DNA from 2 places in the Sinomonas flava genome. Region 1 is predicted to be linked to the other one. Evidence: riboswitches for the same ligand, from Rfam matches in the RefSeq annotation. Region 1 holds a riboswitch; the other holds the start of a gene.
What was found. A riboswitch is a leader RNA that binds a small molecule or an ion and turns the genes downstream of it on or off. The one in region 1 is predicted to bind S-adenosylmethionine.
Positions count from the first base shown of each region.

Region 2: linked by a shared signal. The riboswitch ahead of ABD298_RS18020 (hypothetical protein) and the one ahead of ABD298_RS07860 (DUF1737 domain-containing protein) in region 1 are both predicted to bind S-adenosylmethionine.

Region 1 covers NZ_BAAAQW010000004.1:52,518-67,466, forward strand. Annotated here, with positions in the region: gene ABD298_RS07835 (cobalamin-independent methionine synthase II family protein) at 1-1,089, shown strand, start outside; gene ABD298_RS07840 (acyl-CoA thioesterase) at 1,093-2,073, shown strand; gene ABD298_RS07845 (ArsR/SmtB family transcription factor) at 2,234-2,608, shown strand; gene ABD298_RS07850 (SRPBCC family protein) at 2,611-3,111, shown strand; gene ABD298_RS07855 (NAD(P)/FAD-dependent oxidoreductase) at 3,196-4,458, opposite strand; SAM riboswitch class IV at 4,601-4,709, shown strand; gene ABD298_RS07860 (DUF1737 domain-containing protein) at 4,756-5,025, shown strand; gene ABD298_RS07865 (rhodanese-like domain-containing protein) at 5,022-5,432, shown strand; gene ABD298_RS07870 (O-succinylhomoserine sulfhydrylase) at 5,441-6,661, shown strand; gene ABD298_RS07875 (globin domain-containing protein) at 6,852-8,018, shown strand; gene ABD298_RS07880 (DivIVA domain-containing protein) at 8,015-8,515, shown strand; gene ABD298_RS07885 (globin domain-containing protein) at 8,591-9,796, shown strand; gene ABD298_RS07890 (SRPBCC family protein) at 9,803-10,255, shown strand; gene arfB (alternative ribosome rescue aminoacyl-tRNA hydrolase ArfB) at 10,442-10,897, shown strand; gene ABD298_RS07900 (dihydroxyacetone kinase family protein) at 11,102-12,838, shown strand; gene ABD298_RS07905 (ribose-5-phosphate isomerase) at 12,883-13,341, shown strand; gene ABD298_RS07910 (triose-phosphate isomerase family protein) at 13,380-14,207, shown strand; gene ABD298_RS07915 (GntR family transcriptional regulator) at 14,200-14,925, shown strand.
Region 2 covers NZ_BAAAQW010000014.1:102,331-117,279, forward strand. Annotated here, with positions in the region: gene ABD298_RS17950 (amidohydrolase family protein) at 1-85, opposite strand, end outside; gene ligK (4-carboxy-4-hydroxy-2-oxoadipate aldolase/oxaloacetate decarboxylase) at 88-780, opposite strand; gene ABD298_RS17960 (amidohydrolase family protein) at 796-1,824, opposite strand; gene ABD298_RS17965 (LysR family transcriptional regulator) at 1,933-2,823, shown strand; gene ABD298_RS17970 (hypothetical protein) at 2,839-3,492, opposite strand; gene ABD298_RS17975 (alpha/beta fold hydrolase) at 3,602-4,324, shown strand; gene ABD298_RS17980 (muconolactone Delta-isomerase) at 4,351-4,626, shown strand; gene ABD298_RS17985 (ketopantoate reductase family protein) at 4,712-5,665, shown strand; gene ABD298_RS17990 (dihydrofolate reductase family protein) at 5,780-6,346, shown strand; gene ABD298_RS17995 (LLM class flavin-dependent oxidoreductase) at 6,590-7,933, opposite strand; gene ABD298_RS18000 (TauD/TfdA dioxygenase family protein) at 7,936-8,871, opposite strand; gene ABD298_RS18005 (ABC transporter permease) at 8,901-9,776, opposite strand; gene ABD298_RS18010 (ABC transporter ATP-binding protein) at 9,776-10,573, opposite strand; gene ABD298_RS18015 (ABC transporter substrate-binding protein) at 10,576-11,586, opposite strand; gene ABD298_RS18020 (hypothetical protein) at 11,685-11,930, opposite strand; SAM riboswitch class IV at 11,966-12,077, opposite strand; gene ABD298_RS18025 (TetR/AcrR family transcriptional regulator) at 12,296-12,874, opposite strand; gene ABD298_RS18030 (NADPH-dependent F420 reductase) at 12,993-13,655, shown strand; gene ABD298_RS18035 (dihydrofolate reductase family protein) at 13,783-14,430, shown strand; gene ABD298_RS18040 (SRPBCC domain-containing protein) at 14,443-14,883, opposite strand.

The DNA.
Region 1 (14,949 bases):
CTCGCCGGCTCCGTGAAGGACATCGTCGCGAAGCAGCGCGAGGCCGGGGTCACTCTCCCCAACGACGGCGAGTACGGCCACACCATGTCCAACTCAGTGGACTACGGCGCGTGGTGGAACTACTCGTTCAGCCGGCTCGGCGGCCTCACCCAGGGCGGCGTGGACCGCTGGCAGATGACGGAGCAGATCCGCTCCGAGCCCGGCCGCATCCGCCTCACTACCATGAAGGACCGCCGCGACCGCGTCCGCTTCGACGAGGCCTACAACGACCCGAACTCGTTCATCCTCACCGGCCGAAAGACCGTCCTGCAGCCCACCGTGACCGGCCCGATCACGTACACCGGCCAGGAAGCCGTCCAGCGCGACGTCGCCAACCTCAAGGCCGCGCTCGCGGCGAACGGCTACGAGACCGGCTTCCTCCCGGCCCTCTCCCCCGGCTCCGCGAGCCGGCTCCTGAACGAGTACTACACGGACGAGGAGGAACTCGTCTACGCGTGTGCCGACGCGATGCGCGAGGAGTACAAGGCCATCACCGACGCCGGCCTCATCGTCCAGATCGATGACCCCTCGATCGCCGAGAACTGGGACATGATCAACCCCGAGCCGAGCGTCGAGGACTACCTGAAGTTCACCCAGGTGCGCGTGGACGCGCTCAACCACGCGATCCGCGGCCTCCCGCAGGAGCAGATCCGCTTCCACCTGTGCTGGGGCTCGTGGCACGGCCCCCACACCACCGACATCCCGTTCAAGGACATCGCCCAGACGATGCTCTCGATTAACGCCGGCTCCTACTCCTTCGAGGCGGGCAACGTGCGCCACGAGCACGAGTGGAAGGTCTGGCGCCACCTCGACCTCCCCGAGGACAAGGTGATCGTGCCGGGCGTCGTCTCGCACGCCACCAATGTGGTCGAGCACCCCGAGCTCGTCGCGGACCGCATCGAGAACTTTGCCTCGATCGTGGGCCGCGAGCGCGTCATCGCCTCGACGGACTGCGGCCTCGGCGGCCGCGTCCACCCGCAGATCGCGTGGGCCAAGCTCGAGGCCCTCTCGGAGGGCGCCAAGCTCGCCACGCAGCGGCTCTGGGGCTGAGCGGTGGCGCACGACGCCGGCGGCTCGCCTGACGCGCACGAGGTCACCCTCCGCTTCCTTGCCGCGCCGACGGACAAGGGCCACTCGGGCTCCGTCGACGCCGGCACCGTGCTCGAGTGGGTGGACAAGGCGGCCTACGCCGCGGCGGTCGGCTGGGCGAAGACGTACTGCGTGACGGCCTACGTGGGCAACATCCACTTCGCGGACCCCGTGAACGTGGGCGACATGGTCGAGGTCACGGCCACTATCGTCTACACGGGCCGGACGTCGATGCACATCCGCACGGTCGTCTCCTCAGGCGACCCGAAGGGCGGTACTCCGACGATGCGCAGCCAGTGCCTGGTCATCTTCGTCGCCGTCGGCCCGGACGGTCGCCCCGTCGAGGTCCCGCGGTGGGGACCTCGCACGGAGGCCGAGCGCGAGGCGGAGGAGCACGCCGTCGCACGCATCGCGGTGCGGGACGAGATCGTCGCGTCGATGAAGCAGCAGGAGTACACGGACGCCGGCACGGCGGAGCGGGTGGTGCTGCGCTTCCTTGCCGCGCCGACCGACGTGAACTGGGGCGGCAAGGTGCACGGCGGCACCGTCATGAAGTGGATCGACGAGGCCGCGTACGTGTGTGCCTCGCGCTACTGCGGGCGCGACACGGTCGCGGTGTTCTCCGGCGGGGTGCGGTTCTACCGTCCGCTGCTCATCGGGGACGTCGTGGAGGTCGAGGCGAGGCTCGTGTACACGGGGACGAAGGGCATGCACGTCGCGGTCCACGTCCGCTCGGGCTCGCCGCGGGGCCACGAGCTGAACCTCACGACGTACTGCCTCACCGTCATGGTGGCCCGGGACGAGAGCGGCGCCGCCGTGCCCGTGCCGCCGTGGGAGCCGGTCTCGGACGAGGACCGGCGCCTGTGGGCGCACGCCCGCGAGCTGCTGACAATCCGCGGCAAGGCCCCCGGCGGACGCCTCCCGAACCACATGCTCGAGTCCTAGCGCCGTTGCGGGGTCCCGTCCCCGGGCTTGCGGGGTCCCGTCCCCGTCCCCGACGGGACGGGACCCCGCAACCGACGGGACGGGACCCCGCAACCGACGGGACGGGACCCCGCAACGGGGCCTTGCCGGGGCGGCCCCGCAGGGACTAACATGCAACCAAATGGTTGTAGATCAGAAGCCCCGGGACCTCACGGACGAGGAGATCGACAGGATCTTCGGCGCCCTCGCGGACTCGACCCGCCGGGACATCCTCCGGCAGTCGATGCTGCGGGAGCAGTCCGTCTCGGAGCTCGCGAAGAACTACGCCATGAGCTTCGCGGCGGTCCAGAAGCACGTCGCGGTGCTCGAACGGGCACTGCTCGTCACGAAGGAACGGCGCGGGAGGGAGCAGATCGTGCACTCCAACCCCGCGGCGCTCCGCAGGGCGGCCCGCCTCCTCGACGCCTACGAGGAGCTGTGGCGGGACCGCATCCGGCGCATCGAGGCGATCCTCGACGAGACGCCACCGCGCACAGGCCACGACCAGGGGACATGACCATGACCTTCGTCAGCAGCAGCAAGGACACCCACAACCTGACCTTCACCCTCGTCACCGAGTTCGACGCCGCCAAGGAGCGCGTGTGGGACGTGTGGGAGGACCCGCGCAAGCTCGAGCGCTGGTGGGGCCCTCCCGGCTGGCCGGCCACGTTCGGCCGCCACGAGTTCCACCCCGGGGGCCTCTGCCACTACTGGATGACCGGCCCCGACGGCGAGAAGGCCTACGGGTGGTGGCGGTTCCTCGCCATCAGCCCGCACGACCGGCTCGAGATCGAGGACGGCTTCGCCAACGAGGACGGCTCCCCGCTCGATCCCGAGGACAGCGCGACGTTCACGGTCACCTTCGAGGAGGCCGGCGCCGGGACGCGCATGACGACGGTCTCGGCCTTCCGCTCCCTCGAGCAGCTCGAGCGCATGGCCGAGATGGGCATGGAGGAGGGCATGAAGGAGGCCTCGGGCCAGATCGACGCGATCCTCGCCGAGGCGCAGGCCGTGCGCTGACGCGGCGGCACGCACGACGGCGCCGGGTCACCGAGGCGACCCGGCGCCGTCGTGCGGGCGTTCCCCGTTACACCGCGCGCCCTGCTACGCCCGGGGCTTGTCCGGGCGGCTCAGGACCACGAACGAGCGGCGGTGGCTGATGTAGTCGCTGGGCCAGGTCGCCAGGGCCCGGACCTTCTGCAGGCTGCCTGAGAGCAGGAAGACGTGCACGCCGAGCCAGGCGAGGAACGCGAGGGGGCCGGCGAGGACCTTGCGATCCGGCCCGGGCCCGACCTCGGCGACGGCGGCGCCGCGGCCCACCATGGCCATGTAGCCCTTGTCCGAGTAGTGGAACGGCTCACGCGGGCGGCCCTCGATGTCGGCGAGGATGTTCTTCGCGGCCCAGCCCCCGGCCTGCAGCGCGCAGGAGCCGAGCTGCGGGAGCTTGTTGCCCTTGTCGTCGGTCATGTTCGCGGCGTCGCCGAGGACGTACACGCCTTCGACCCCTGGCGCGGTGAGGTCCTCGTTGACGTCGATCCTCCCGCCTCGGCCCTGGGGCAGGCCCGAGCGCGCCACGACTGGCCCGGCCTTGAGGCCGCCCGCCCAGACGACCAGGTCGGCGGGGATCGCGGTGCCGTCGTTGAGCACCACCGTGTCCGGGGTGATCTCCTTGACGGGCACGCCGAGGTGCAGCTGGACGCCCATGCCGGACAGGCGCCGTCGGGCGTACTCCTTGGACTTGTCGGAGAACGGAGGGAGCACGTTCGGGACCATGTCCACGAGGTGCACGCGGCAGCGCGAGGCGAGCCGCTGGGAGAAGTAGTCCGGGAGGACGTACTTCACGGTCTCGGCCATGGCGCCCGCGGTCTCGACGCCGGTGGGGCCGCCGCCGATCACCACGAAATGCAGCTCCGAGCTGTCGTCGACCCGGTCGGCCTCCTCGAGGATGTTCGAGAACGAGCCGCCGAGGCCCACGGCGTCCTCGACGGAGTAGAGCGGATACGTCCCCTCCTCGGCGCCAGGGGTGTTGAAGAAGTTGGCCTCGGCGCCCGAGGCGAGCACCAGGAAGCGGCCCTCGTACGTCCTGCCGTCCGAGGTGGTCACGCGCTTCGCAGCCGGGTCGACACCGGTCACCTCCGCGAGCAGCACGCGCACGTTCGGCTGGCCCCGGAAGATGTCGCGCAGGGAGCGCGCGACCTCCGAGACGCCGAGCTGGACAGTCGCCACCTGGTACAGCAGCGGCTGGAACTGGTGGTAGGGGTTCTTGTCGATCAGGAGGACCCGCACGCCCTTGCGCCCAAGCTCACGCGCGGCTGCCACGCCCGCGAACCCTCCGCCGACCACGATGACTTCGTAGTTCTCGTCCACGGGGCGCACATTACCCGCTCGGAGGGGATCTGAACCGCTGCGGGCGGCCGGCGGGCGCCCCGTGGCGCCGCCCGTGGCATGTTGCCAATCGTTACTGCCTGGCCATGGCTGCCCCCATGCCCGCGTGCTACGTTCAACGCAGAGTAATGAGTGCCAGTGGAAAGCCCTGACTAGCTGGCCGGCAACCCTCCTTTCGGCGGGGTGCCTCAGGTGAGTACTCGGCGTTCGTTGATCGAGAGCAAAGCCCGAAGGAGCCCCATGTCCGAGACTGTGACAGAGCCGGCTGAGACCACACCGCTGAACGATCCCGCGGCTCCTTCCGGGCCCGCCGAGGAGAAGCTCGCCTACCGCCTCCTCACGGGCCCGGACACACGCGAGTTCTGCGCCCGCATCTCCCAGGCTCTCGCGGACGGGTACGTGCTGCACGGCAGCCCGGCCGCAACCTTCAACGGCTCCGAGGTGATCGTGGCGCAGGCCGTGATCCTCCCGCATGCCGTGGCGCGCGCGGACGCCGCCGTGGCCTCCGCCGTCGAGGGGCTCGAGTACGAGGGCGAGGGCCACGCGTGAGCTACGCGGGCGACATCGACCCGCTCGAGGCGTGGGAGAAGCTCAAGGACGGCGCCGTCCTCGTGGACGTCCGCACCGAGGAGGAGTGGGCCCACATCGGGATCCCCGACACCAAGGCCACCGAGAACGACCCGCTCTTCATCCCCTGGGTCTTCGCCGGAGGCATCCCCAACCCGGACTTCGTGATGGAGCTGACGCTCCAGGCCCCTGAGCCGGGCAGCACCGAGCTCGTGTTCCTGTGCCGTTCGGGCAACCGCTCCGTCGCCGCCGCGGAGGTGGCCGCCAACCTCGGCTTCACGGCCTACAACATCCTCGAAGGCTTCGAGGGACACCCCGGCCCCGACGGCCACCGCACCGTGAACGGGTGGAAGAACCGCGGGCTGCCGACCAATCTGGGACAGGACTAAGTACTTTCGTGACGTTTGACACCAACCACAATCTATCGGCCGGTTGGAGCGAAGACACCCAGGCCGTGCGCGGCGGGCTCCTCCGCACCAACTTCCAGGAGACCTCCGAGGCCGTGTTCCTGAACTCGGGCTTCGTCTACGACTCGGCGGAGGCCGCCGAGCGGGCCTTCACCGGCGAGGACGAGCGCTTCGTCTACTCGCGCTACGGGAACCCCTCTGTCGCCACCTTCCAGGAGCGTCTGCGCCTCCTCGAAGGCACCGAGGCGTGCTTCGCGACCGCCTCCGGAATGTCGGCGGTGTTCACGGCCCTGGGCGCCCTGCTCGGCGCGGGAGACCGCGTGGTGGCGGCCAGGAGCCTGTTCGGCTCGTGCTTCGTGATCCTCAACGAGATCCTTCCCCGCTGGGGCGTCGAGGCCGTGTTCGTGGACGGCCCCGACCTGGACCAGTGGCGCGAGGCCCTCTCGGTGCCCACCACGGCCGTGTTCTTCGAGTCGCCCTCGAACCCGATGCAGGAGATCGTGGACATCCAGACCGTGGCCGACCTCGCGCATGCAGCGGGGGCCAAGGTCGTCGTCGACAACGTCTTCGCGACGCCCCTGCTCCAGCGCAGCCTGGACTTCGGCGCCGACGTCATCGTGTACTCCGGGACGAAGCACATCGACGGACAGGGGCGCGTGCTCGGCGGCGCCGTCCTCGGCACGAAGGAGTTCATCGACGGCCCCGTCAGGCACCTCATGCGGCACACCGGGCCCGCCCTGTCCGCGTTCAACGCCTGGGTGCTCGCCAAGGGCCTCGAGACGATGGGGCTGCGGGTGCGGCATTCCTCCGCCAACGCCCTCGCGATCGCCGAATGGCTTGAGGCGCAGCCGGACATCAGCTGGGTCAAGTACCCGCACCTGCGCTCGCACCCGCAGTACGAGCTCGCCCGCAAGCAGATGAGCGCCGGCGGCACCGTGCTCACCTTTGAGCTCGCCGCCGCCGAGGGCCAGGGCAAGGAGGCCGCGTTCCGCTTCCTCAACGCGCTCAGCGTCATCGACATCTCCAACAACCTCGGGGACGCCAAGTCCCTCATCACCCACCCTGCCACGACGACGCACCGCGCCATGGGCCCCGAGGGCCGCGCCGGGATCGGGCTGAGCGACGGCGTCGTGCGGCTCTCGGTAGGGCTCGAGGACGTCGGGGACCTCATCGGGGACCTCGGGCAGGCCCTGCGCGCGGTCGCCCGCTGAGCGGCGCCGCGCGTCGTCGGGCGCGCCAGCTGCGGGCCGGGCTTGACAGAACGGCCGCTATGTTCCGAGTGGAACCACACGCGCCATGCATAGTAGGTTGCTTCAGGCGGTACCTGCCAGGGGGGTGGCAGACGCAAGAGGACAGCCCCCCGGGGCGGACGTGCGCGCTAGGCGCAGAAGGGACGGCCGCGTGGATTCGAGCGCGCTGAAGCGGACATGGTCGATGGCGGCCTCGCTCGGGGACGACGTTCCGCTGTACTTCTACTCGCACCTGTTCGCGACCCACCCTGAGGTCAGGGAGATGTTCCCCGTCGCGATGGGCGCGCAGCGGGACAAGCTCTTCGCAGCACTCGGGCACATCATCAGCCACGCCGACCGCCTCAATGAGGTGGAAGGGTTCATCGGCCAGCTCGGACGCGACCATCGCCGCTTCTCCGTGGCTCCCGAGCACTACTCGATGGTCGGGGCCTCGTTCCTCGCCACGCTCCAGAAGTTCCTCGGCCCCGAGTGGACGGACGAGGTGGCACGGAGCTGGTCCGAGGCCTACGGACTCATCGCCAAGGTCATGGTCGTGGCCGCCGAGGACTCCTCGGACGAGACCCCGCCGTGGTGGGAGGGCGAAGTCCTCTCCGTAGACCGGCGCAGCCTCGATGTCGCGGTGCTCGATGTCCGCATGCCGCAGGACTTCACGTTCAAGCCGGGCCAGGCCGTCGCCGTCGAGGTCCCCGCGCTGCCGCGGACCTGGCGGTACCTCAGCCCCGCCAACGCACCCCGCGCGGATGGGATCGTGCAGTTCCACGTCCAGCTCATCCCCGGCGGCCTGTTCAGCACGGCCGCTGTGCGCAGGACCAGCCCAGGAGACACGATCCGCGTCGGCATACCGATCGGCGACCAGCTCGCCGTCGACGGCCACCGTGACCTGCTCCTGATCGGCGGAGGAACGGGGCTCGCGCCCCTCTCCGCCGTCCTCGACAGCGTCGCCGCGCAGTGGCGCGACACAGGCTTCGGCCCGCGCGTGGACCTCTTCCACGGCGCCCGCGTCCCCTGGAACCTGTACGACCAGTCCAGGCTCGCGGACCTCGCGGCCCGAGAACCGTGGTTCTCATTCCACCCAGTGGTCTCGGACGACCCGACGTTCCCCGGACTGACCGGGTACGTCGGCAGTGCCGCAGCCGCACACGGCTCGTCGGTGGGGCGACTGGCCCTCGTGTGCGGTTCGACGCCGATGGTGCGCCACACCGTCAGCGAACTGGTCGCCGCGGGCGTGCCGCGCGACGACATCCGCTATGAGGACTACACCGGGGTCGAGGACAACTCGTCCCCCACCGGAGAAGACCAGCTAGAAGGGACCCGATGAGCACCTCCACCCACGGCGGCCGGATCAGCCCCTCCGACGTCCGCAACGCCACGTTCGAACAGGTCGGCCATGGCTACGAACCCGGAGCCGTGCACCACTTCCTGGCGGCCGTCGCCGACCAGATGGACGCCGACCGCGTCCAGCTCGAGGCACGCGGCGCCAACGCGCAGGACGAGATGGTGAAGATCATCAGCCAGGCGCAGGTGCTCGCGGAGAAGTTCGTCGCGGAGGCCGAGCAGTACTCGAAGGACCTCGTCGCGAGCGCCCGGACGCAGTACAGCGAGATCCTGCGCCGCGCCGAGAACGCCGCGGTGAGCCGCAGCGAGGGCCAGGCCGTCGCGACCACCCAGGCCGCCCCCGCCTACACCACGCCCATCGACGAGATCGAGTACGTGCGCACCTACACCAAGGTCGCCCAGGTCCAGCTGCGCGCCGTCATCGACGCGCTCGCGGAGCAGGTCGACAAGCTCGGCGACGTCCCCAAGTCGGGCCAGTAGCCTGCCCCCTCCCACCCCAGCCCGACGGGCCAAGCCAGCCACCCGCCGTCGTCCGTTCGTGAAGGAGTAGTGCCAATGCTGTCATCCACCTCAGTGCCGGTCATCGAGGCGACCCTCCCCGTTGTCGGGGAGAACATCACGACCATCGCCCAGCGCTTCTACGAGCACATGTTCGCGGCGCACCCCGAGCTGTTCGACGGCGTCTTCAACCGCGGCAACCAGGCGGACGGGCACCAGCAGCAGGCCCTCGCAGGCTCGATCGCCGCGTTCGCGACGATGCTCCTCAAGAACCCCGACTCGGTCCCCGAGCACCTCCTGTCCCGGATCAGCCACAAGCACGCCGCGCTGGCCATCGCCCCCGAGCAGTACCAGATCGTCCACGAGAACCTCTTCTGGGCCATCGCCGACGTGCTCGGCGAGGCGGTGACCCCCGAGGTCGCCGCCGCGTGGGACGAGGTCTACTGGATCATGGCCAACACGCTCATCAACCTCGAGCGCGGCCTGTACGCCGACTTCGGCGGCAAGCCGGAGAACATCTGGCGCACGTGGCGCGTCGTCGAGAAGCGGCACGAGACCGACGACGTGGTCTCGATCGTCGTCGAGCGCACCGACGAACGCGACGTGTACCCGTCCCAGCCGGGCCAGTACGTGACCCTGCAGATGCCCACCAAAGACGGCCTGCACCAGCCGCGCCAGTACAGCCTCACGCGGACCGACGACGGCCACCACCGCACCTTTGCCGTCAAGCGCGTCCACGACGCCGGCAAGCCCGAGGGCGAGGTCTCGACCCTCGTGCACGACTCGCTCAAGGTCGGGGACGAGGTCACACTCTCGGCGCCGTTCGGCGACGTGGTGCTGGCCGGTGGCGACGGCCCGCTCGTCTTCGCCAGCGCCGGGATCGGCGTCACCCCCTACGCGGGCATGCTCAACCACCTCGCCGCGCAGGGCTCCCAGCGCGAGGTCCTCTTCCTCCACGCCGGCACCTCCCCCGAGAGCTTCGTGCTCCGCGACCAGATCACCCAGGACCTCGCGAGCCTGCCCAACGCCACGCTGCACTCCTGGTTCGAGCAGCCCGGCGGCGAGCTGGGCCCGAACGAGCACCAGGGGTTCATGGACGTCACGGCCGTGGACCTCCCCCAGGACGCCACGTACTACCTCTGCGGCCCGCTCCCGTTCATGCAGGCGGTCCGCGAGCGCCTGCTCGGCCTCGGCGTCCCGGCGCGGAAGATCCAGTACGAGGTCTTCGGCCCGGACCTGTGGCAGGCCGACACCGAGGAGTAATCCCGCATGGCATCACGGCTGAGGCGCTTCGAGATCACTCTCGGGGCGCCTTGTCCGCCCTCGGAGGCGTGGGCGCGGGTGCTCGACCTGCGCGCCCACGACCGGCTCGTCCCGTTCACGCGCGTCACCGAGGGCATGGTGTCCGCGGCCGAGCTGCGGCCGGGCCACCGCTTCGTGGCCTGCACGATGATCGGGCGCTACGGCTTCGACGACGTCATGGTGGTCGAGTCGGTCGAGCCGCCGTCCGGCGCCCGGCCCGGGCACGCCCGCATCGTCAAGGGCGGGAAGTTGGTGCACGGCGCGATCGAGCTCACGGTCTCCGCGCACGACGGCGGCGCGACCGTCCGCTGGCAGCAGGACTTCGGCGTGGGCCGGTTGGGCGGGCCCCTGCTCGCCGCCGTGGCCTTCGGCGCGAGGCTGGGGTACCGCACGGTGCTGCAGCGCCTCCTGCGCGGCTGAGCCGGGACCGCAGTCCACCGCGCTTCGGTCCCCTCCTGCTCGCATTGGACGTCCGCACCGGCGTTTCCGGATCCGACACGCGGTGTGCGGGCGGTTTGCAGCCCTCGATGCGAGCAGGACGGGACGCTCGCGGAGACCCGAGGCGGTGAGGATGGCCAGCTCGCCGCGCGGCGGCAGAATGGGAAGGTGAATACGTCTCCCCGGGACCTGCGGCTGCCGCCCTCGCCCGGCGCGCCACGCGGAATCGTGATCCGCGGGGCCGAGATCGTCGAGCGATTCAGCCGCTCGAGCGGCCCCGGCGGCCAGGGTGTCAACACCACAGACAGCCGTGTCGAGCTGCTCTTCGATCCCGGTGCGAGCACCGCCTTCTCCCCCATCCAACGCGAGCGGATCCTCAGGGCGCTCGCCAACAGGCTCGTCGGAGGTCGCCTCCGCATCGTCGCCTCCGGGGAACGCTCGCAGCTGCGCAACAGGGAGGCAGCCCGGGACCGGCTGGCCGATCTGCTGGATGAGGCCCTCGCCCCTCCGGGACCACCGCGCCGCCCGACTCGCCCGACCCGCGGCTCCCAGAGCCGCCGGCTCGACGCCAAGCGGCGCCGCAGCGAGATCAAATCGGGCCGACGCTCTCCGCGCGCAGACTGACCCGCGAGAGAGCGTGCGCCAGTGTGCGCCCTCCCGTCCTTGAGACGTGATCGGGACGTGGCCCCTCAACCCCTCAGAAATCCGTCTGATCCAGAAGTGACTTGACGTGGGTCACTTCTCGTCAAATATCCTATAGGAAAGAGGTTTACCGAGTGCCTGGGCCGTCCCCGCGGCACCGCTGGCTCAACGACGAGGAGCATCCCCATGACACGACTCTGGAACGACCCGGCGTCCTTCGCGGACGACATGGTGGACGGCTTCGTCAGGGCCAGCGGCCGCTGGGTCCGCAAGGTCTCCGGCGGCGTGTCCCGGTCCACGCGCTCCTCCGCGGACGAGGTCGCCCTCGTGATCGGCGGAGGGTCCGGGCACTACCCCGCGTTCGGCGGGCTCGTGGGCCCGGGGCTTGCGCACGGCGCGGCGATGGGCAACCTGTTCGCCTCGCCGTCGGCCCACCAGGTCGAGTCGGTCATCCGCGCGAGCCATCAGGGACGCGGCGTCCTCCTGAGCTTCGGCAACTACGCCGGGGACGTCCTGCACTTCGGCGCCGCGCAGGAGGCCGTCCGCAGGGACGGGATCGACTGCCGCACGGTCCTCGTCACCGACGACATCTTCAGCGCCCAGCCGTCCGAGACGGAGAAGCGGCGCGGGATCGCCGGTGACCTCACCGTCTTCAAGACCGCCGGCGCCGCCGCGGCCGCCGGGTACGACCTCGACGGGGTGGAGCGCGTGGCCAGGCTCGCCAACGCCCGCACCCGGTCCATGGGCGTCGCCTTCACCGGCTGCACGCTGCCCGGCGCCGACGCCCCGCTCTTCACCGTCCCGGAGGGCAAGATGGCGGTGGGCCTCGGCATCCACGGCGAGCCCGGCATCGAGATCACGGACATCCCCAGCGCCGACGGGCTGGCGGAGCTCTTCGTGCAGCACCTCCTCGACGGCGCCGAGGTCCCGGACGGCGCCACCGTGGACGGCGGCCGCGTGGTCCCCATCCTCAACGGGCTCGGCTCGGTCAAGAATGAGGAGCTCTACGTCGTCTTCTCGCGGATCGCGGACCTGCTCGAGGATGCCGGCCTCACGCTCGTCGACCCCCAGGTGGGCGAGTTCTGCACGAGCTTCGACATGGCCGGCGCGTCCCTGACGCTCCTCTGGGTCGACGAGGAGCTCGAGCGCCTGTGGCTCGCACCCGCCGACACCCCCGCGTTCCGGACGGGGAGCATCGAGCGGGAGGCGCTCGTCGCCGTCGTGCCCCAGGAGGCGGGCGCGGACGACGCCGAGCGGCCGCTCCCCGAGGCGAGCGACGACTCGCGCCGGGCTGCTGCCCGCATCGCGGCGGCGCTCGAGGCGGCTCGGGACGCGATCGGCGCCGAGGCCGACGAGCTGGGGCGGATCGACGCCATCGCCGGCGACGGCGACCACGGGATCGGCATGAAGCGCGGCACCGTCGCCGCCGCTGCTGCGGCCTCGGGTCTCGTGGAGCGCGGCGCGGGCGCCGGAAGCCTCCTCGAGGGCGCCGGAGACGCCTGGTCGGACCGCGCCGGCGGGACGTCGGGCGCGATCTGGGGCCTGATCCTCACGACCCTCGCCGGGCACCTCGGCAACACCGAGGCCGTCTCGGCGCCGAAGGTCGCCTCGGGCATCGCCGCGGCGAAGGACGCCGTCATGGCGTACGGCAAGGCGAGCGTGGGCGACAAGACGCTCGTCGACGCGCTGGTGCCCTTCGCGGACACGCTCGCGTCCCGCGTCCAGGCCGGCGACGGACTGGCGCAGGCGTGGAAGGAGGCGGCGTCCGCTGCGTCCACGGCAGCCACGGCCACCGCGGACCTCATGCCCGTCATGGGTCGCGCGCGCTCGCACGGGACCAAGGCGCTCGGCGTCCCGGATCCCGGCGCGCTCTCGCTCGCCCTCATCGCCGGCCGCGTCCACGCAGTGCTCGCCGAGGACTGACCCGGGCCTCGGTCCAGAACGAAACCCCACAGAAGGAGACACACATGCCCGCATGGCGGATCGTGGTCGGCTCAGACGACGCCGGCTTCGACTACAAGGAGATCATCAAGCGCGACCTCGAGGGCAACGACGCGGTCGTCTCGGTCGCCGACGTCGGCGTGGACGCCGACGGCCACACGAACTACCCGACGATCGCCACGACGGCGGCCGAGATGGTCGCCCGCGGCGAGGCGGACCGCGCCATCCTCATCTGCGGCACCGGGCTCGGCGTCGCGGTCGCGGCCAACAAGGTCCGGGGCATCCGCGCCGTCACCGCGCACGACAGCTTCTCGGTGGAGCGCAGCGTCCTGTCGAACAACGCCCAGGTCCTGTGCATGGGCCAGCGCGTCGTCGGGATCGAGCAGGCCCGCCGCAACGTCCGGGAGTGGCTCACGTACGTGTTCGACGAGGCCAGCGCCTCCAACGACAAGGTGCAGGAGATCTGCGCGTACGAGGCGCAGTGACTCCTCCCGACGCGACAGCGACAGAGGCGACGGCTTCCATGGCCGGGCAGTACCTCATCGGCGTCAGCACGAAGATGTACTTCAGCCACGCGCAGACCGTCGCGTGGTGCCGTGACGTCGCCGCCCGGGCCCGCGCCCATGCAGCCGTGCGCTCCGAGAGCGCACGGCTGTTCGTCGTCCCGGGCTACCTCTCGATCCCGGCCGCGCTGGAGATCCTCGACGGCGTGGCGGACGTCGGTGCCCAGGACCTCGCCGTCGAGGACCGCGGCGCCTTCACCGGCGAGGTGAGCGGAGCCCAGATCGCCGAGCTGGGCTGCCGGCTCGTCGAGATCGGACACGCCGAGCGGCGCCGCCTGTTCGGGGAGGACGACGCGACGGTGCGTGCCAAGACGCTCGCTGCCCTCCGCAACGGCCTGGTCCCGCTCGTGTGCATCGGCGAGCCCGAGCGCGGGAGGCCCGAGGACGCCATCCGCGAATGCGTCCGGCAGCTCGAGGACGCCCTTTCCGAGGCGCGGGACCGAGGCCTGCGAGGCCCCGTCATCGCGGCCTACGAGCCGCACTGGGCGATCGGCGCGCCGGAGCCGGCGTCCTCCGAGCACATCGTCGCCGTGTGCTCGGCCCTGCGGGACCACGTCGGGGGGCTCGAGGCCTTCCCCCGGTCCAGGGTCATCTATGGTGGCAGTGCCGGGCCTGGACTCCTGACGGCGATCGGCGCCGCCGTCGACGGCCTGTTCTTGGGGCGGTTCGCCCACGACCCAGCCGCCATCGAGGCCATCCTCGACGAGGTCGCTGCCCTCACGTCATCCACCGGGGACGGCAAGGCTCCGGCTGGTACCATCGGGGGCGCAGGAGGAACCCATGTCTGAGACCGTCTACCCTCTCGCGGGCGCGGGTGCCCTCGAGCGCAAGGGCCTGCGCGACCGTGTCTACGACCTGATCCTCGACATGCTCATGACCGCGGACATCGCCCCGGGGGCCCGCCTCTCCATCGATGCCCTGGCGCGCGACCTCAGGGTTTCCCCCACGCCCGTCCGCGAGGCGCTGGTCCAGCTCGAGCGCACCGGGCTCGTGGTCCGTGAGGCCCTCAAGGGGTACCGGGTCGCTCCCCCACTGGCCGACGAGCAGCTCGAGTCGCTGTTCGATGCCCGGCTCGTCCTGGAGTGCGGCGCCGCCGAGCTCGCCGCCCGCGACGCGGCGAACCTCGTGCCCCTCCTCGAGCAGGCCCTCGCCGAGCACCGCGCGATCGGCGCCAAGGTCCGCGAGGCGGCCGACGAGCACGCGGGCACCTGGCCGGTGAGCCTCCTGCGCGAGTACTTCCTCATCGACTGGAACTTCCACCACCTGATCTTCGAGGGGACCCACAACCCCTTCCTCATTGACATGTCCTCCGCCATCTCGACGCGCGTCCACCGCTTGCGCCAGACCATGCACAGCGGCCTGAGCGACGCAGACGAGGCCGTGACCGAGCACGGCGCCATCCTCGAGGCCCTCCGCAGCGGCGGTCCGGAGGCGGCGTCTGCCGCGATGCGGGAGCACATCGAGAGGGTCCGCGTCCGCTCCCGGCGCGACGTCGCCGCCCCCTGAGCGGCGCTTCGCCGCGTCAGCCGC
Region 2 (14,949 bases), on a different contig from region 1:
GGAAGGTGGGCTTGGAGGGGCCCTCGTACCAGTCGAGCCAGCCGGGGGTCTTCTCGAAGTCGCCCGTCGTCTTTCCGTGCGCCATGGTCAGTTCTCCACGTACTCGAGGCCGGCGGCGGCAAGCGGCTCGCGCATGCCGTAGAGGTCGAGTCCGAGGACGCCCTCGCGGAACTTCTGGCGCTTGCTCTCCTCGTTGTCCTCGCGCTTCTGGCTCGCCTCGGCGACCGCGCCGACGAGCTCGCGGGGCACGACGACGACGCCGTCGACGTCCGCGACGACGACATCACCCGGGTTGACGAGCGCGTTGGCCACGACGACGGGGACGTTCACGGAGCCGAGCGTGGCCTTGACCGTGCCCTTGGCGTTGATGGCGCGGGAGAACACGGGGAAGTCCATCTTCTCGAGGTCCGCCACGTCGCGGACACCGCCGTCGATCACCAGGCCCTTGCAGCCGCGGGCGCTCAGCGACGTGGCGAGCAGCTCGCCGAAGAAGCCGTCCTCGCTCTCGGTGGTGCAGCCGGCGACGATGACGTCCCCCTCCTGCACCTGCTCGGCGGCGGCGTGAAACATCCAGTTGTCGCCGGGCTGGAGCAGCACGGTGACTGCCGGGCCGCAGAGCTTGGCGCCGTTGTAGACGGGGCGGATGTAGGGGCGCAGGAGGCCGACGCGGCCCATCGCCTCGTGGATCGTCGCGACGCCGAACTTCGAGAGGCGTGCCACGTCCTCGGGGTCGGGACGCTCGATGTTGGTGTGGATGAGTCCGAGGTTGTTCAGTCGCAAGGTGGTTCCTCCTCTTTAGAGCCCGCGGGCGGTCAGGGCGCGGTCAAGGCGCGGGTACACGCGGCGGGCGTTGGCTTCGAAGACCTGCGCGCGCTGCGCGTCGGTCAGGCTCTCCGTGGCGTCGACGTACCGCTTCGTGTCGTCGAAGTAGTGGCCGGTGCGCGGGTCGATGTCGCGGACGGCGCCGATCATCTCGCTCGCGAAGAGGATGTTGTCCGTCGGGACGACCTTCGTGAGCAGGTCGATGCCGGGCTGGTGGTAGACGCAGGTGTCGAAGAAGACGTTGTTGAGCAGGTGCTCCTCGAGCTCCGGCTTGCCCAGGGCCATGGCGAGGCCACGGAACCGGCCCCAGTGGTACGGCACCGCGCCGCCGCCGTGCGGGATGACGAGCTTGAGCTCGGGGAAGTCCTTGAACAGGTCGCCCTTGAGCAGCTGCATGAAGGCGGTCGTGTCCGCGTTGAGGTAGTGGTCGCCCGTGGTGTGGAAGACCGGCTTGCAGGAGGTGCTGACGTGCACCATCGCGGGGATCTCGTACTCGACGAGCTTCTCGTAGATCGGGTACCAGGACCGGTCGGTCAGCGCCGGTGCGGTCCACTTGCCGCCTGACGGATCCGGGTTGAGGTTGACCGTGACCGCGCCGAGCTCCTCGACGGCCCGGGTCAGCTCGGCGACCGTGGTGGCCGGGTCCTCGCCGGGCGACTGCGGCAGCATGGCGCCCATGAGGAACCGGTCGGGGAAGAGCTCGCTGACCCGCGCGCAGAGGTCGTTGCAGATGCGGGCCCAGGTCTTGCTGACCTCGAGGTCGCCGATGTGGTGGGCCATGAACGAGGCGCGCGGGCTGAAGACCGTGATGTCGCTGCCGCGGTCGTTCATGAGCCGCAGCTGGTTCGCCTCGATGGTCTCGCGGATGTCATCGTCGGAGATCTTCAGCGTCGCCGGGTCCGGAGCCTCGCCCCGTCCTTCCGTGAAGGCGATCTGCTGGTCGCGCCAGGCGCCGAGCTGGGCCGGGGCCGTCGTGTAGTGGCCATGGATGTCGATGATCAACGAGTGTCGTCCTTGTCACTTGGAGGCTTGTCTCCAACCATGCTAGGCAGGGCGCTCGGATGCAGTCGAATAGATATTCATTGGCGCCTGCATAGATATCATCAATGGATGGCGCTCACCGACCTCAACCAGCTGCGCACGTTCGTGGTGCTCTACGAACTGCGCAGCGTCACCGCCGTCGCCGAGCGCCTGCACGTCACCCAGCCGACGGTCAGCTACACGCTCCGGCGGCTCCGGGCGCGGTTCGACGACGAGCTGTTCCGCCGCGAGGGGCATGACATGGTGCCCACCGCGAAGGCCACCCAGCTGTTCGGCCCGCTGCACGATGCGCTCGCGCAGATCGACGCGACCGTGAACGAGACGGAGGCCTTCGAGCCCGCGGGCTTCAACGGCCAGCTCACGCTCGGGCTCACCTCGATCGGCGAGCAGACGTTCCTCCCGCCGATCATGACGGCGCTGACGCGCGAGGCCTCCCGGCCGCACCTGCAGGTGGAGCGGCTGGACTCGGACCTGGTCGAGGACGGGCTCACCCGCGGAACGGTGGACCTGGCGATGACCGTGTCGATGATCGGCAGCCCGCGGCTGTGGCGCTCGCACGTGCGCGCCGTCGAGTACGTCGCGCTCGTCTCGGGCGAGCACCCCCTGCCGCCCACCGGGCCCGACATGTTCGCGGGCCGGCACTTCCTGCGCGTCTCGGCGCGCGGCGGCCACATCTTCCCGCTGCAGGCGCTCACCGAGCACGGGCTGATGCAGCAGATCGTCCTGACCGTCGAGGAGTACGCGACCGTGCCCGCGGTCCTGGAGGCCACCGACCTCGTCGTCCTGCTGCCGCGACACGTCGCCGAGGTGTTCACCGGCTGGTTCCCGGGGCTGCTGATCGCGGACCTCCCGTGGCCGGGGCAGAGCACCCCGGTGTCGCTGTACACACGGCGCGAGGCGAGCCTGACGCCGGCCCAGCGGTGGTTCCGCTCGCTGGTCCTGGCCGCGGTGCGCGAATAGGGCGGACGACGGCGGTCAGCTGCGCTTGCGGTTCCAGCTCGCCTTCGCCGGGGCGAAGGGGCTGCGAACGTGGATCGACCACGAGGAGTGCGGGTGGATCGAGAGGATGCACCGCTCGTACCAGGCGCGCGCCTCGTCGGAGAGCTGGGGCAGCACCGCGTCCTTGTCGACGTCGTCCTCCGGGCGCGGCCGCAGCGCCTTCCAGACCAGCTGCACCTCGGGCGCACCGGTGGGAATGCCGCCGACGTCGAGCACCGCGCGGTCCCAGGGCAGCTGGAGCCGCGGGTCCCGCTTGTACACCCACGCCCGCGGCGCGCCATCCTCCAGGTTGACCTTCAGCACCCACGCGTCCTTGCCGACGTCGCGGATGAGCACGGGCTGCACCTCGTCGCCTGCCTGGACCTCTGCGAACGGCACGAGGTCGTCCTCATCGCGCACTGCCCACGCGTCGTAGCCGGCCGGAAGGCTCGCCACGAGCTGCGGCAGGTCGCCGAACACCACGCTCACGTCGGTGTTGGACCGCTCGCGGATGGGCTCGCCGAGCCAGCGGTCGAGGGCGACGCCGCCCGAGAGCCACCAGCGGACGGGCGACGACGCGAGCAGGTCTGCGGCAGCCTGCGCGCTGAGGGGCTCCCACCTCGTCTCGGGAGTGGGTGCGGAAGAGGCCATGGCTCAAGGTTACCCACGCGATGGGCGCCGAATACCCGCCCGTACACTGAGTCCGAGCAACGGCGACAGTGAGAACCCGGCAGTGAGAACCAGTGAGAAGGAGCGGCACTTGGATCAGGAGACGTATGTGCTCGTCCACGGGGCGTGGCATGGGGCGTGGTGCTGGAGACCGGTGGAGCGCCTCCTCGAAGCCGCCGGCGCCCGGGTCTTCACCCCAACCCTGACGGGTCTGGGCGACCGGGCCCACCTGCTGACTCCCGACGTCGGTCTGGACACCCACATCGCCGACGTGCGGGCCGCGATCGAGACGGAGGAGCTGCGCGACGTCGTCCTGGTGGGCCACAGCTACGCGGGGATGGTCGTGACGGGGGTCGCGGCCGAGATCCCGGACCGGATCAAACGCCTTGTCATCGTCGACGGCTTCCTGCCCGAGGCCGGCGAGGCCGCCATCCGGCTCCTCCCCGAGCACGCGGCGGCGCACTACCTCGAATCGGCGGAGGCCAATGACGGGCTCGTGATCGACCCGCGGCCGGTTGCCAACCTCGGCGTGACGGACCAGCAGGTCATCGACGAGCTCACCCCGCGGCTCACGCCGCAGCCTGCCAAGACCTACATGGACTCGATCGGGCGCGGGCTCGGAGAGCTCCCGTTCACCGGCGACTACCTCCTGTGCTCTGGCTGGCGCACGCCGTTCGCCCGGTTCGCGGAGCGGGCGGACTCCGCCGGCTGGAACGTCACCGAGCTCGACGCCGACCACGAAGTCCTCGTGACCAACCCCGAGCTGCTCGCGCAGCACCTCCTCCAGTCCGGCGCCGCGGCGTCGGCCGACTAGAGAGCGAGACGACCATGGAATTCCTGGTGAGGCAGGAGAACCGGATGCCGGTCATGCCGGTGGAGGAGGCTGCGCGGATCAAGGCCGCCGAGCGGGAGTATGCCCAGCAGCTGCGGGACCGCGGGATCCTCCGCCGCCTCTGGCGCGTTCCGGGCACGCGCACGGCGATCGGCTGGTACGAGGCCGACGACGCGACGGAGCTCCACGACGTCCTGTCGGCTCTGCCGACGTTCCCGTGGCAGACGATCACCGTCGAGGCGCTGGCCACCCACCCGCAGGAGCAGCCGCTCCAGCGCGAGTGAGGCGGCGCCGTCGAACGCGCCGTGCCACGCCGCGCCGTGCCGGTACCCTGCGCGGCGCCGGTACCCTGACGGAGGAGGCGAGGCAATGAGGATACTGATCGCGGGCGCTGGGGCGACGGGCGGCTATTTCGGGGCGCGACTGGCCCAGGCCGGCCGGGACGTCACCTTCCTGGTCCGGGCAGGACGGGCGGAACAGCTGGGGAAGGGTCTGCGGCTGACCGGCCCGGACACCGACGAGACGGTGCCGGTGCACGCTCTGACGGCCGAGCAGCTCGAGGACCGGCCGTACGACCTCGTGATCCTGGCACTCAAGGCGAGCGCCCTCGAGAGCGTGCTCGACCAGCTCGGGCCGGCGATCGGCCCGGAGACGCTGGTCCTCCCCTTCCTCAACGGCATGCGGCACCTCCGGCTCCTCAACGACCGGTTCGGCACGGACCGTGTGCTCGGCGGGTCGGTGCGCGTCGTCACCCACGTCACCGCGGACGGGGCGATCCGCCAGGTGCTCCCGCTGGCCGAGATCGTCCTCGGAGCCCAGCCGGGCGGTCCTACCGCACGCGCCGAGGCGGTCGGGCGCGAGCTCTCCGTGCCGGGCTACAGGCTGCGGGTCACGCAGGGCATCCTGACGACGATGTGGCACAAGTGGGCGTTCATCGTGGCCTCCGGAGTCGGATCGATCCTCATGCGGGCCAGCTTCGGCGAGATCTCGGCGGTGCCGGAAGGGCAGTCGTTCATCCGGGACGTGATCGCCGAGACCGAAGGGGTCCTCAAGGCGGCCGGCTACCCGGCGTCCGAGTCCTCGCACCGGTCGTCGCTGGAGATGCTGACCCAGCCGGGCTCCCCGTTCGTCCCCTCGCTCTACCGGGACTTCACCGGAGGCCGGGACCACGAGGGTGAGCACCTCATCGGCGACTTCGCCGCCACCGCACGCGGGCTCGGCGTCGAGACGCCCCTGACGGACCTTGCCCTCCTGCAGATCCGAGTCCACGACCGGGCGAAGGCGGCGGCTGCCTCAAGCCCCACCGTCCCCGAGCAGGAGTGAGCGCACGACGGCGGGTGGGCGCCCGCCGTCGTGCGCGGTCGCGTGAGAGCATCGATCCGCGGGTCAGGTCCGCCCGCTCTTACGCTGGCGGCCGGCTGGTGGAAGGCTGGCGCCATGCGGAAACTGATCTACGGCATGAACGTGACCCTGGACGGCTACATCGCAGCGGCTGGCGACGACATCGGCTGGAGCGGGCCCAGCGAAGAGCTGTTCGGGTGGTGGCTCGACCAGGAGCGAGCGAGCGGCCTGACCCTGTACGGACGCAAGCTGTGGGAGACGATGAGCGTCTACTGGCCGACCGCGGACCAGCAGCCCGACGCCAACCCATTGGAGATCGAGTTCGCGCGGAACTGGCGCGACTCGCCGAAGGTCGTGTTCTCCTCGACGCTGGACGGCGACCTCGGCTGGAACACCCGCCTCGTCGCCGGGGACGCGGTCGCCGAGATTGCCCGGCTCAAGGACGAGGACGGCGCCCCCATGACCATCGGCGGCGCAACGCTCGCGGCAGCAGCCATGCAGGCAGGGCTGATCGACGAGTACGTGCTGGCCACCCATCCCGTCCTGGTCGGCGGCGGCACCCCGTTCTTCACCGCAATGGACAGCTGGGTGAACCTTGACCTGATGGAGACGCGGACGTTCCCCGGCGGCGTCGTGATGACGCGGTACGAGGTGAGGCGCTGAGCCGGCGGAGCCGCGTGCCCCACCGCCCCCGCGTCAGCTCTCCGCCGGCGGCCTCGCAGCCAGGTCAGGTGCCACGTCCTGGATGACCTCGTTTCACACCCTCAAGCGCCGCGGCGGGGACGTGGCCGACTGCACCCTCAAATGCGATGAGCCCCCGAGCGGGAGTGAGCGCACGACGACGGGTGCGCACCCGCCGTCGTGCCTCGTGGCCGTGCGACCAGCACTCCGTCGTGGATGAGGGCGTCAGGACGCGTGCGCGAGACCCTGCTCGGCGCTGGACTGGCGCGACGGTGTGGGGAGCCCGTAGTGCTCTCGCAGAGTCCTACCGATGTAGTCCTCGCGGAACAGGCCGCGGGCCTGGAGCAGCGGCACGACGTGGTCCACGAACTCGTCGAGCCCAGAGGGCAGGGCCGCAGGCATGATGTTGAAGCCGTCGGCGGCCCCACCTGAGAACCAAGCCTGGAGGGCGTCCGCGACCTGCTCGGGCGTGCCCGCAATGGTCCGGTGTCCTCTTCCCCCGCCAAGGCGCCCGATCAGCTGCCGCACGGTCAGGCGCTCGCGTCGTGCCAGGCCCACGATGAGCGTGTACCTGCTCTTCGCGCCCTCGATCTCGTCCTCCTCGGGGAGCCCAGCGGGCAGCTCTCGGTCCAGCGGGAGGTCTTCCGGGGCCAGACGCAGGGTCTTCGCGAGCTCGTCCCGCGCGTATTCCGGGCGGATCAGCTCGTCCAGTTCCCGCTCGCGCCGCTGCGCCTCGGCCTCGGTCCCCCCAAGGACGGGGACAATGCCTGGAAGGATCTTGATCCCCTCCGGGTCCCGCCCGGCCGCGGCGGTGCGGGCTTTGAGGTCGCTGTAGAACGCCTGCGCCTCCCCCAGCGTCTGCTGCGCAGTGAATACGGCCTCGGCGTAGCGCGCGGCGAGGCTCTTCCCGTCCTCCGACGAGCCAGCCTGGACGATGACGGGCCTGCCCTGCGGGGAGCGGGGTATGTCGAGCGGGCCCTTCACGGAGAAGTGAGGGCCGGAATGGTCCACGGGACGCACTCGCGCAGCGTCGGCCCAGATGCCGGCCTCCTTGTCGGCCAGAATCGCCTCGTCGTCCCACGAATCCCACAGCTCGGAGGCGACGTCGAGGAATTCGGCCGCCCTCTCGTACCGGTCCCGGTGCAGCGGCTGGTCGTCGAGTCCGAAGTTGCGTGCGGCGTCGGCCCCCGCGGTCGTCACGACGTTCCAGCCTGCGCGGCCGCCGGAGAGGTGATCGATGGACGCGAATCGGCGCGCGAGGTTGTACGGGGAGTTGTAGCTCGTCGACGCAGTCGCGATGAGCCCGATCCGCTCCGTCCCGGCCGCGAGGGCGGCCAGGAGGACGGTGGGCTCGACGGCGCCGATCGGCCGCCGGCCCACGGAGCCCCACAGCACGGGCGAATCAGCGAAGAACACCGAGTCGAACTTCCCCCGCTCGGCGGTCTGGGCAAGGCGTGTGAAGTGCGCGAGGCTTGTTCCCGCGTGCGGGTCGCTCTCGGGGAGCCGCCACGACGCCTCGTGATGGCCGGTGCTCATGAGGAACGCGTTGAGATGCAGCTTCTTGCCCATGTTCAGGCCCCCGTCCCGATGGAGACGACCTCGGAATAGTGCGAGGAGTCGCCCTCGATCGCCTGGCTGCGCGTTCCGTCGATCGCTGCCGGGATGTCTCCGGCGATGGTGACGCGGTTGAGCTTGCGGGGCTGGTCGTCGTAGTTGGAGGGTGCGTAGTGCTGCGTGATGCGGTTGTCGAACAGGACGAGCTGGTTGGGCTCCCAGTTGACCCGGACGACGTTCTCGGGCCGGGTGATGTAGGCCTGGAGGAGCCGCAGGATGTCCCGGGACTCGGTGTTGGAGAGCCCCACGATCCTCAGGCGCTGGGCGAAGCCGCCGATGAACAGGCCGCGCTCCCGGGTCAGGGGATGGACTCGCACCACGGGGTGGGCGGTCTGGTACTTGATGCGGGTGAACACCTTGCGCCGTTCCTCAGCCGTGGCGTGCTCGAGGTTCTTCGGCACCGCGTAGTCGTAGTCGTTCGTATGGATCGCCCAGAGGGTGTCGGCAAAGTTCCGCAGCTCGGCGGGCAGGTCCTCGTACGCGGCCGCCGAGGACGCGATGAGCGTCTCGCCGCCGTACGAGGGGACCGTGACGCTGCGCAGGGTCGTGGCCTGAGGCGGGTTGAGCACGAAGGTGACGTCGGTGTGCCACGTGTTCGCCGATCCGTCCTCGCTGTCCACGGGCAGCACGTTCTCGGCGCCGTCCACCGAGGCGACGGTGGGGTGGGCCTTGGTGAGCGGGCCGAAGCGCGAGGCGAAGCGGACCTGGTCCTCGTCGGTGCGGATGTTCGCCTCACGGAACACGAGGGCCTTGTGCTCGTTGAGGGCGCCACGGATCTCGCGGACTGTCTCCTCCGAGAGGTCTCGGCTGAGGTCGAGGCCGCGGATCTCGGCGCCGATGCGCGCGCCGATCTTGGTGAAGGCGAGACGGGTGGAGATGGCGGTGCTGGTCATGACGGGTCCTTTCGGTTGGAAGGGCAGGTTCAGGAGTTGGCCTCGACGCGCCACCGGGAGAGGTGGCGCTCGAGGGCGACCAGGAGCGTGTTCACGGCGAGGCCGAGGAGTGAGACGGTGAGGATGCCTGCGTACATGTCCGGGATGAGGAAGCTCGACTGCGCGTTGACGATCAGGTAGCCGAGCCCGGCCTTGGCCCCGACCATCTCGGCGGCGATGAGGACGAGGATGGAGGCCGTGCCGGCCATACGGATGCCCGTGAAGATCGGAGGCACCGCCGAGGGCAGGATGACCTTGCGGAACAGCGAGAGGTGGGAGAGGCCGAGCGAGCGGGCCGCACGCACAAGCAGCGGGTCCACGGTCCGCACCCCGGCGACCGTGTTGAGCAGCACCGGGAAGAACGCCGCGTACGCCACGATCGTGATCTTGGATTCCTCGCCGATCCCGAGCAGGAGCGTGAACACCGGCAGCAGCGCGAGGGCGGCCGTGTTGCGGAAGACTTCCAGCAGCGGCGTGATGAAGGTGCTCACGGGCCGGAACCAGGCGATGAGGAGCCCGGCCGTGACCCCGAGGACGACGGCAACACCGAACCCCGCGACCGAGCGGGTCAGGCTCGCGGCCAGGTGCCCCTCGAGCGCCCCATTGGCCAGGAGCTTCCACCCCGCACCGAGGACCTCGTGCAGGGGCGGGAGGAAGACGCGCGTCGAGGGCGCGGCGAACCACAGCGGCCCCACCTCCCACAGGAGCAGGAACGCCGCGATCGCGGCAGACTTCCACAGGCCGGAGCGCACGACGGCGCCGGCTCGCCGGAGCGGGCGGCCCCGGCCTGCGTCCGGCCGGTGCGTGGCGGAGGGGGAATCTGCGACAGCTTCGGCGGGCCGGAAGGGTGCGGTGAGCGTGCTCATCAGGCGGGGATCCTTTCTGTGGTGGCGCGGCGGACCTCGTCGTGCAGGAGGTTCCAGACCTCGTGGCGGTACTCCACGAAGGCGGGGTGCGAGCGGATGTCCGCTTCGTCGTCGTGGTCCGGGAGGCGGATGTCCACCAGGGCCTTGAGGCGGCCCGGGCGGGAGCTGAGGACGGCGACCCGCTGTCCGAGGTAGACCGCCTCCTCGATGCCGTGGGTGATGAACACGATCGTCTTGCCGGTGGCTCGCCAGATCCGGAGCAGCTCGCCCTGGAGCTGCTCGCGCGTCTGGGCGTCGAGCGCGGCGAAGGGCTCGTCCATGAGGAGGATGTCGGGTTCGAACGCGAGGCTGCGGGCAATCGCCACGCGCTGCTTCATGCCGCCCGAGAGCTCGTGGGGGTAGCGGTCCTCGAAGCCGGCGAGCCCGACGAGGCCGAGGTAGTGGGTGGCCCGCTCGGCCCGTTCGCCCCTGCCCAGCCCTGTCCCTTCGAGTCCGATCGAGACGTTCTGGGAGGCAGTGCGCCAGGGGAAGAGGGCGTACTGCTGGAACACGACGGCCCGGTCCCGCCCGGGGCCGGTGATCGGCGTGCCGTCCACGAGGACTTCACCCGAGGCGGGTCTCGTGAGGCCGGCAAGCAGATCCAGGAGGGTGGTCTTGCCGGAGCCGCTCGGTCCGACCAGGGTGAGGAATTCGCCGTCCTGGACGTCGAGGGTGAGGCTGTCGAGGGCCGTCAGGGTCCCTCCGCCGCGGACCTGGAAGTGCTGGCTGACGCCGCGCAGGCTGATCTTAGGGGTCATGGTCATCCCTTCGCGAGATCGTTGAATTCGTTGGTGTAGTACTTGGACGGCGTGATGGGCCCACCCACGATCCCGGCCCTGTTCAGCCAGGCGTCCCAGCGGGTGAAGTCCGTGTCGGTGATGATCCCGGCGCGGGGTACGCCCACGCTCTTCCAGTACTTCAGGTTCTTGGTGCTCTCGCCGCGGTTGCGCTTCTCGATGATCTGGGTGAAGCGCTCGATCACGGTCTCCCGCGGAGTGGTGCGCTCCCACTCGATGGCTTTGGCGACGCCGGTCGTGAACGCGCGCACCGTGTCAGGGTTCTTGGCGATGAAATCGCTGCGGAAGACGTACTGTCCTCCGGCGAAGGCCCCGAACAGGGCGTAGTCGCTGAAGAGCGAACGCAGGCCGCCTCCGGCGACGGCGTTGTCCTGGAGGACTCCCCCCAGCACGCCGACGTCGACCTGCCCGCGGCGGACCGCTTCCTCAGTGTCGTTGGGTGGGAGGACCACCAGCTGAACCTGCCTGATCTCCTCGGGGGTCAGCCCGTTCTTCTCGAGCCAAGTGTCGAGGACGGCCTCGGAATGCGCCCCGAGAGTGTTGACGGCGACCTTCCTGCCGATGAGGTCACGGGCGGTGCGGATCGGGCTGTCGTCCTTGACGTAGAAGCCGTTGAAGGTCTTCTCGTCCTCGCCGTAGTAGTTCACGACCGCCTTCACGGGGGCGCCGGCTTCGGCGAGCTTGACCACGGCGCCGGTGAAGGCGCCGCCGAAGTCCGTCTGGCCGGTCGCGGCGGACTGGATGTCCTGGGGCCCGCTGGTCGTGTTGCCCACCCAGACGAGCTTGACGTCGCCGAGGAAGCCGAGATCCTGTGCGAGTTCGGGGAGGGTGACGTTGTTCGCGGATCCCTGGTACCGCAGCTCGGTGGTCTCCTGACCTGCGCCTGTGGCGGCGGCAGGGCCTGAGCAGGCCGAAACGGCCGCGGCGAGGACGGCTGCCAGCGCGGCTCCGGCAATGGATGCAAGTGTTTTCATCGGGTTTTCCTAGGGTTTCTGGGCGCACGGAGGCAGCCCTCATGGGCGCAGCGGCACTCCGCGCGCGATAAGGAGAAAAGAGAAAGAACCTGGGCGCGCTACTTGGCCCGGTACTCGTGGTTGGTCAGAGGAAGGAAACTCCCCGGACACCACGGGCCCACAGCCTGCCCGGTCAGGATGAGGCGGTGCCCCGCGTCCACCCGCTGCCAGCGGCGACACTCGAGGTGCGGGACGTCGTCGGCCGCCGCGGCGAAGGGGACGACGGCGATGCCAGCGGCCCAGTGCCCCATGGCGCGGGGCACGTCCGCGCCGCCGACGGCCTGCTCCCCGATGGTGACAGTCATGGTGGTCCAATCCCCCGGACGCCCGCGGTTCGCGGGCGCCGTACTTGCCGCGGATGGCCACCGCGGCCGGATCTTCATCTGGGGCACCCCACTACGGGAGAGGGTTGCCGCCCGGCCAGCCAGAGCTTCACGCCGGGACTCTTGATCCTGGGCCCGAATCTACGGAACCCCACCAGTCCCGTCTATCCATCTCCGTAACAACGACCCGTGACGTCGCGGTGGGCAACAGCGCGCCCTAAAAGGTCACATTGCCTCCGGCCCACATGACCCTCGATGACGAAACGACTGAGTATCGAAGGCATACATCCACGACGACGGCTTGGCGGTGTTCCGGTCAGCTCAGGGACCTGCACGCCGGATACGCGTCAGCGCTGCGGGCAGGCCTCGTCGATGAGCCGCCGGGCCAGACCGAGCGCGCGGTTGCCGTACGTGCGCCCATCGAGGACCGCCGCGGTGGCGTAGGCGCCGTTCAGCACGATCAGCAATTCCTCGGCCAGGAGGCCGGGATCTTCGGCGCCTGCCTGCTCGGCAAGCGTGCGGAGCCAGTCACGCACCCTCTGCTTGTGGTCGACGGCGACACGGTGCGCAGGGTGGTCGCCCTCGGGGAACTCGGTATTCGTGTTCAGCATGGGGCAGCCCCGGTACCCCGCCCCAGCGGTGTCCTCCGCGAGGACCTCGAACACTGCGCTGAGCTTCTGCCGGGGGTCCACATACTCGGCCGCGGCCTGCTCCATGCGCTCGAACCACGCGTCGGCACCGCCTCGGACATAGGCGGTGGCCAGAGCGTCCTTGGTGGGGAACTGCCGGTAGACCGTGGCGTTCCCAACGCCGCACTCCTTCACGACAGCGTCCATGCCCACCGCGCGGATCCCCTGCTGGTAGTAGAGGCGCGTGGCCACCTCCAGGATGTTGCGCCTGTTCTCTTCAGCCGTCCGCCGCGTCACCGCGATCTTCCTCCTCGTGCCGTCCGTGCCCTTCCAGCTTGACAGACGGACCGATCCGTCACAAATAATAGACGGAACGATCCGTCACATCGAACGGATGGCGACTCGAAGGAGCACCATGAAGATCGCAGTACTCGGCACCGGCATGGTCGGGCGCGCCCTCGCGGCCCGCCTCGCCGAGCTCGGCCACGCCGTCACCATTGGCACCCGCAACCCGGACGAGACCCTCGCCCGTACCGGCGACGACGCGTTCGCCGCCTGGGCTGCGGCGAACCCGGCCGTGGGGCTCGCCGCGTTCACCGACGCCGCCTCGGCCGCCGAGCTCGCCATCAACGCCACCAGCGGCGGAGCAGCCCTCGAGGTCCTCGCACTGGCAGGCCAGGAGAACCTCACGGGCAAGGTCCTCGTCGACATCGCGAACCCGCTGGACCTCAGCGCCGGCATGCCGCCGACACTGTTCGTGAAGGACACCGACTCGCTCGGCGAGCAGATCCAGCGCGCACACCCCGACGCGCTCGTGGTGAAGACCCTCAACACGCTCAACGCGTCCCTCATGGCGGACCCCGCCAAGCTGGGCGAGGCCAGCACTGTGTTCGTCTCCGGGAACGACGCCGCGGCGAAGGCCACCGTGTCCGGGCTCCTGGCGGAGATGGGCCACCAGGACATCATCGACCTCGGCGACATCACGACGGCCCGCGGCACCGAGATGCTCCTTCCCGTGTGGCTGCGCCTGTGGGGCGCTCTTGGGACGCCGGAGTTCAACTTCAAGATCGTCCGCTGACTGGGCGCCTCCTCGCCCAGCGGGAGCCCGAGCGGCACAATGGCACTGGATGACAAGGCCCCGGGGCTGCGGTGGGGCCGCGTCGCCGCGCTGCCTCGTCACTCCCCCACCCCCGAAGGAGCCACACATGGCCGTTCGCCTCGACCTCAACATCTCCCTCGACGGCTACGCGTCGACCGCCGACCAGACGCCGGAGAACCCGATGGGCGAGGACTGGGCGCGCCTCGTCGCCGCATACACCGGCACCAGGACGTTCCGCGAGCGGGTCCTCGGCGACCGCTCCGGGGAGGGCACCACCGGTGTCGACGACCGCTACGGGGCGGCCTACTTCGAGGGCATCGGCGCCGAGATCATGGGCGCTGGGATGTTCGGCCTGCACACGTTCCCGGACAATCCGGACTGGCGCGGATGGTGGGGCGACGAGCCGCCGTTCCACGCGCCGGTCTTCGTCCTGACGCACGACGCCGACCGCGCGCCCATCGAGTTCGACAACGGCACGGTGTTCCACTTCCTCTCGGCCACCCCCGAGGAGGCACTGGCCAAGGCGACCGAGGCCGCGGGCGGGGCCGACGTGCGGATCGGCGGCGGCGTGGACACCGTGCGGGCGTTCCTGAAGGCTGGGCTCGTCGACCGTCTGCACGTGGCGATCTCGCCCATCCTGCTCGGCCGCGGGAAGAGCCTGTGGGAGGACCTGCGCGGGCTCGAGGCCGGCTACAGCGTCACCAGCGAGGTCGCCGAGAGCGGCGTCGTGCACATGACCTTCGCGCGGGACTGACGCCGCGACGCTCTAGGGCCGGCCCTCCTCGACCACCCGCTTGATGTCCGCCAGGACGGGCGCCCACGCATCGGCGACCATGGTGTCGGCGTCGGCCTGGGTCGGGCTGTTGCCATGGGTGAGGGTCAGGGTTGTGGCGCCGTCGTGCTCCGTCAGCTCGTAGGTGACGTGGTGGTAGTTCTCGGGCGAGTCCTCGGTGCCCGCCAACGGGCTCCAATGGGTCGTGCTGACGACCCTGGGCGGCTCGTAGCGAAGGACCGTGCCCTTGTCGGTGTAGGGCTGCCCCTTCCATTCCCCGCTCCAGGTCACGGAGCCGCCTACCCGCCAGTCGGCTTCGAGCGTGTTCCCGTGAAGGTACAGCGAGACCGTCTCGGGGTCGACAAGCGCGTCCCACACGCGCTCGATTGGGGCGTTGATCGTGATCGACGTCTGGGCTGAATAGGTATCCGCCATGGCGCGATCGTAATGCCGTATACGGGAGGGGACGAGGGCTGGCGTGTAGATTGGGTCGGCCCTCCG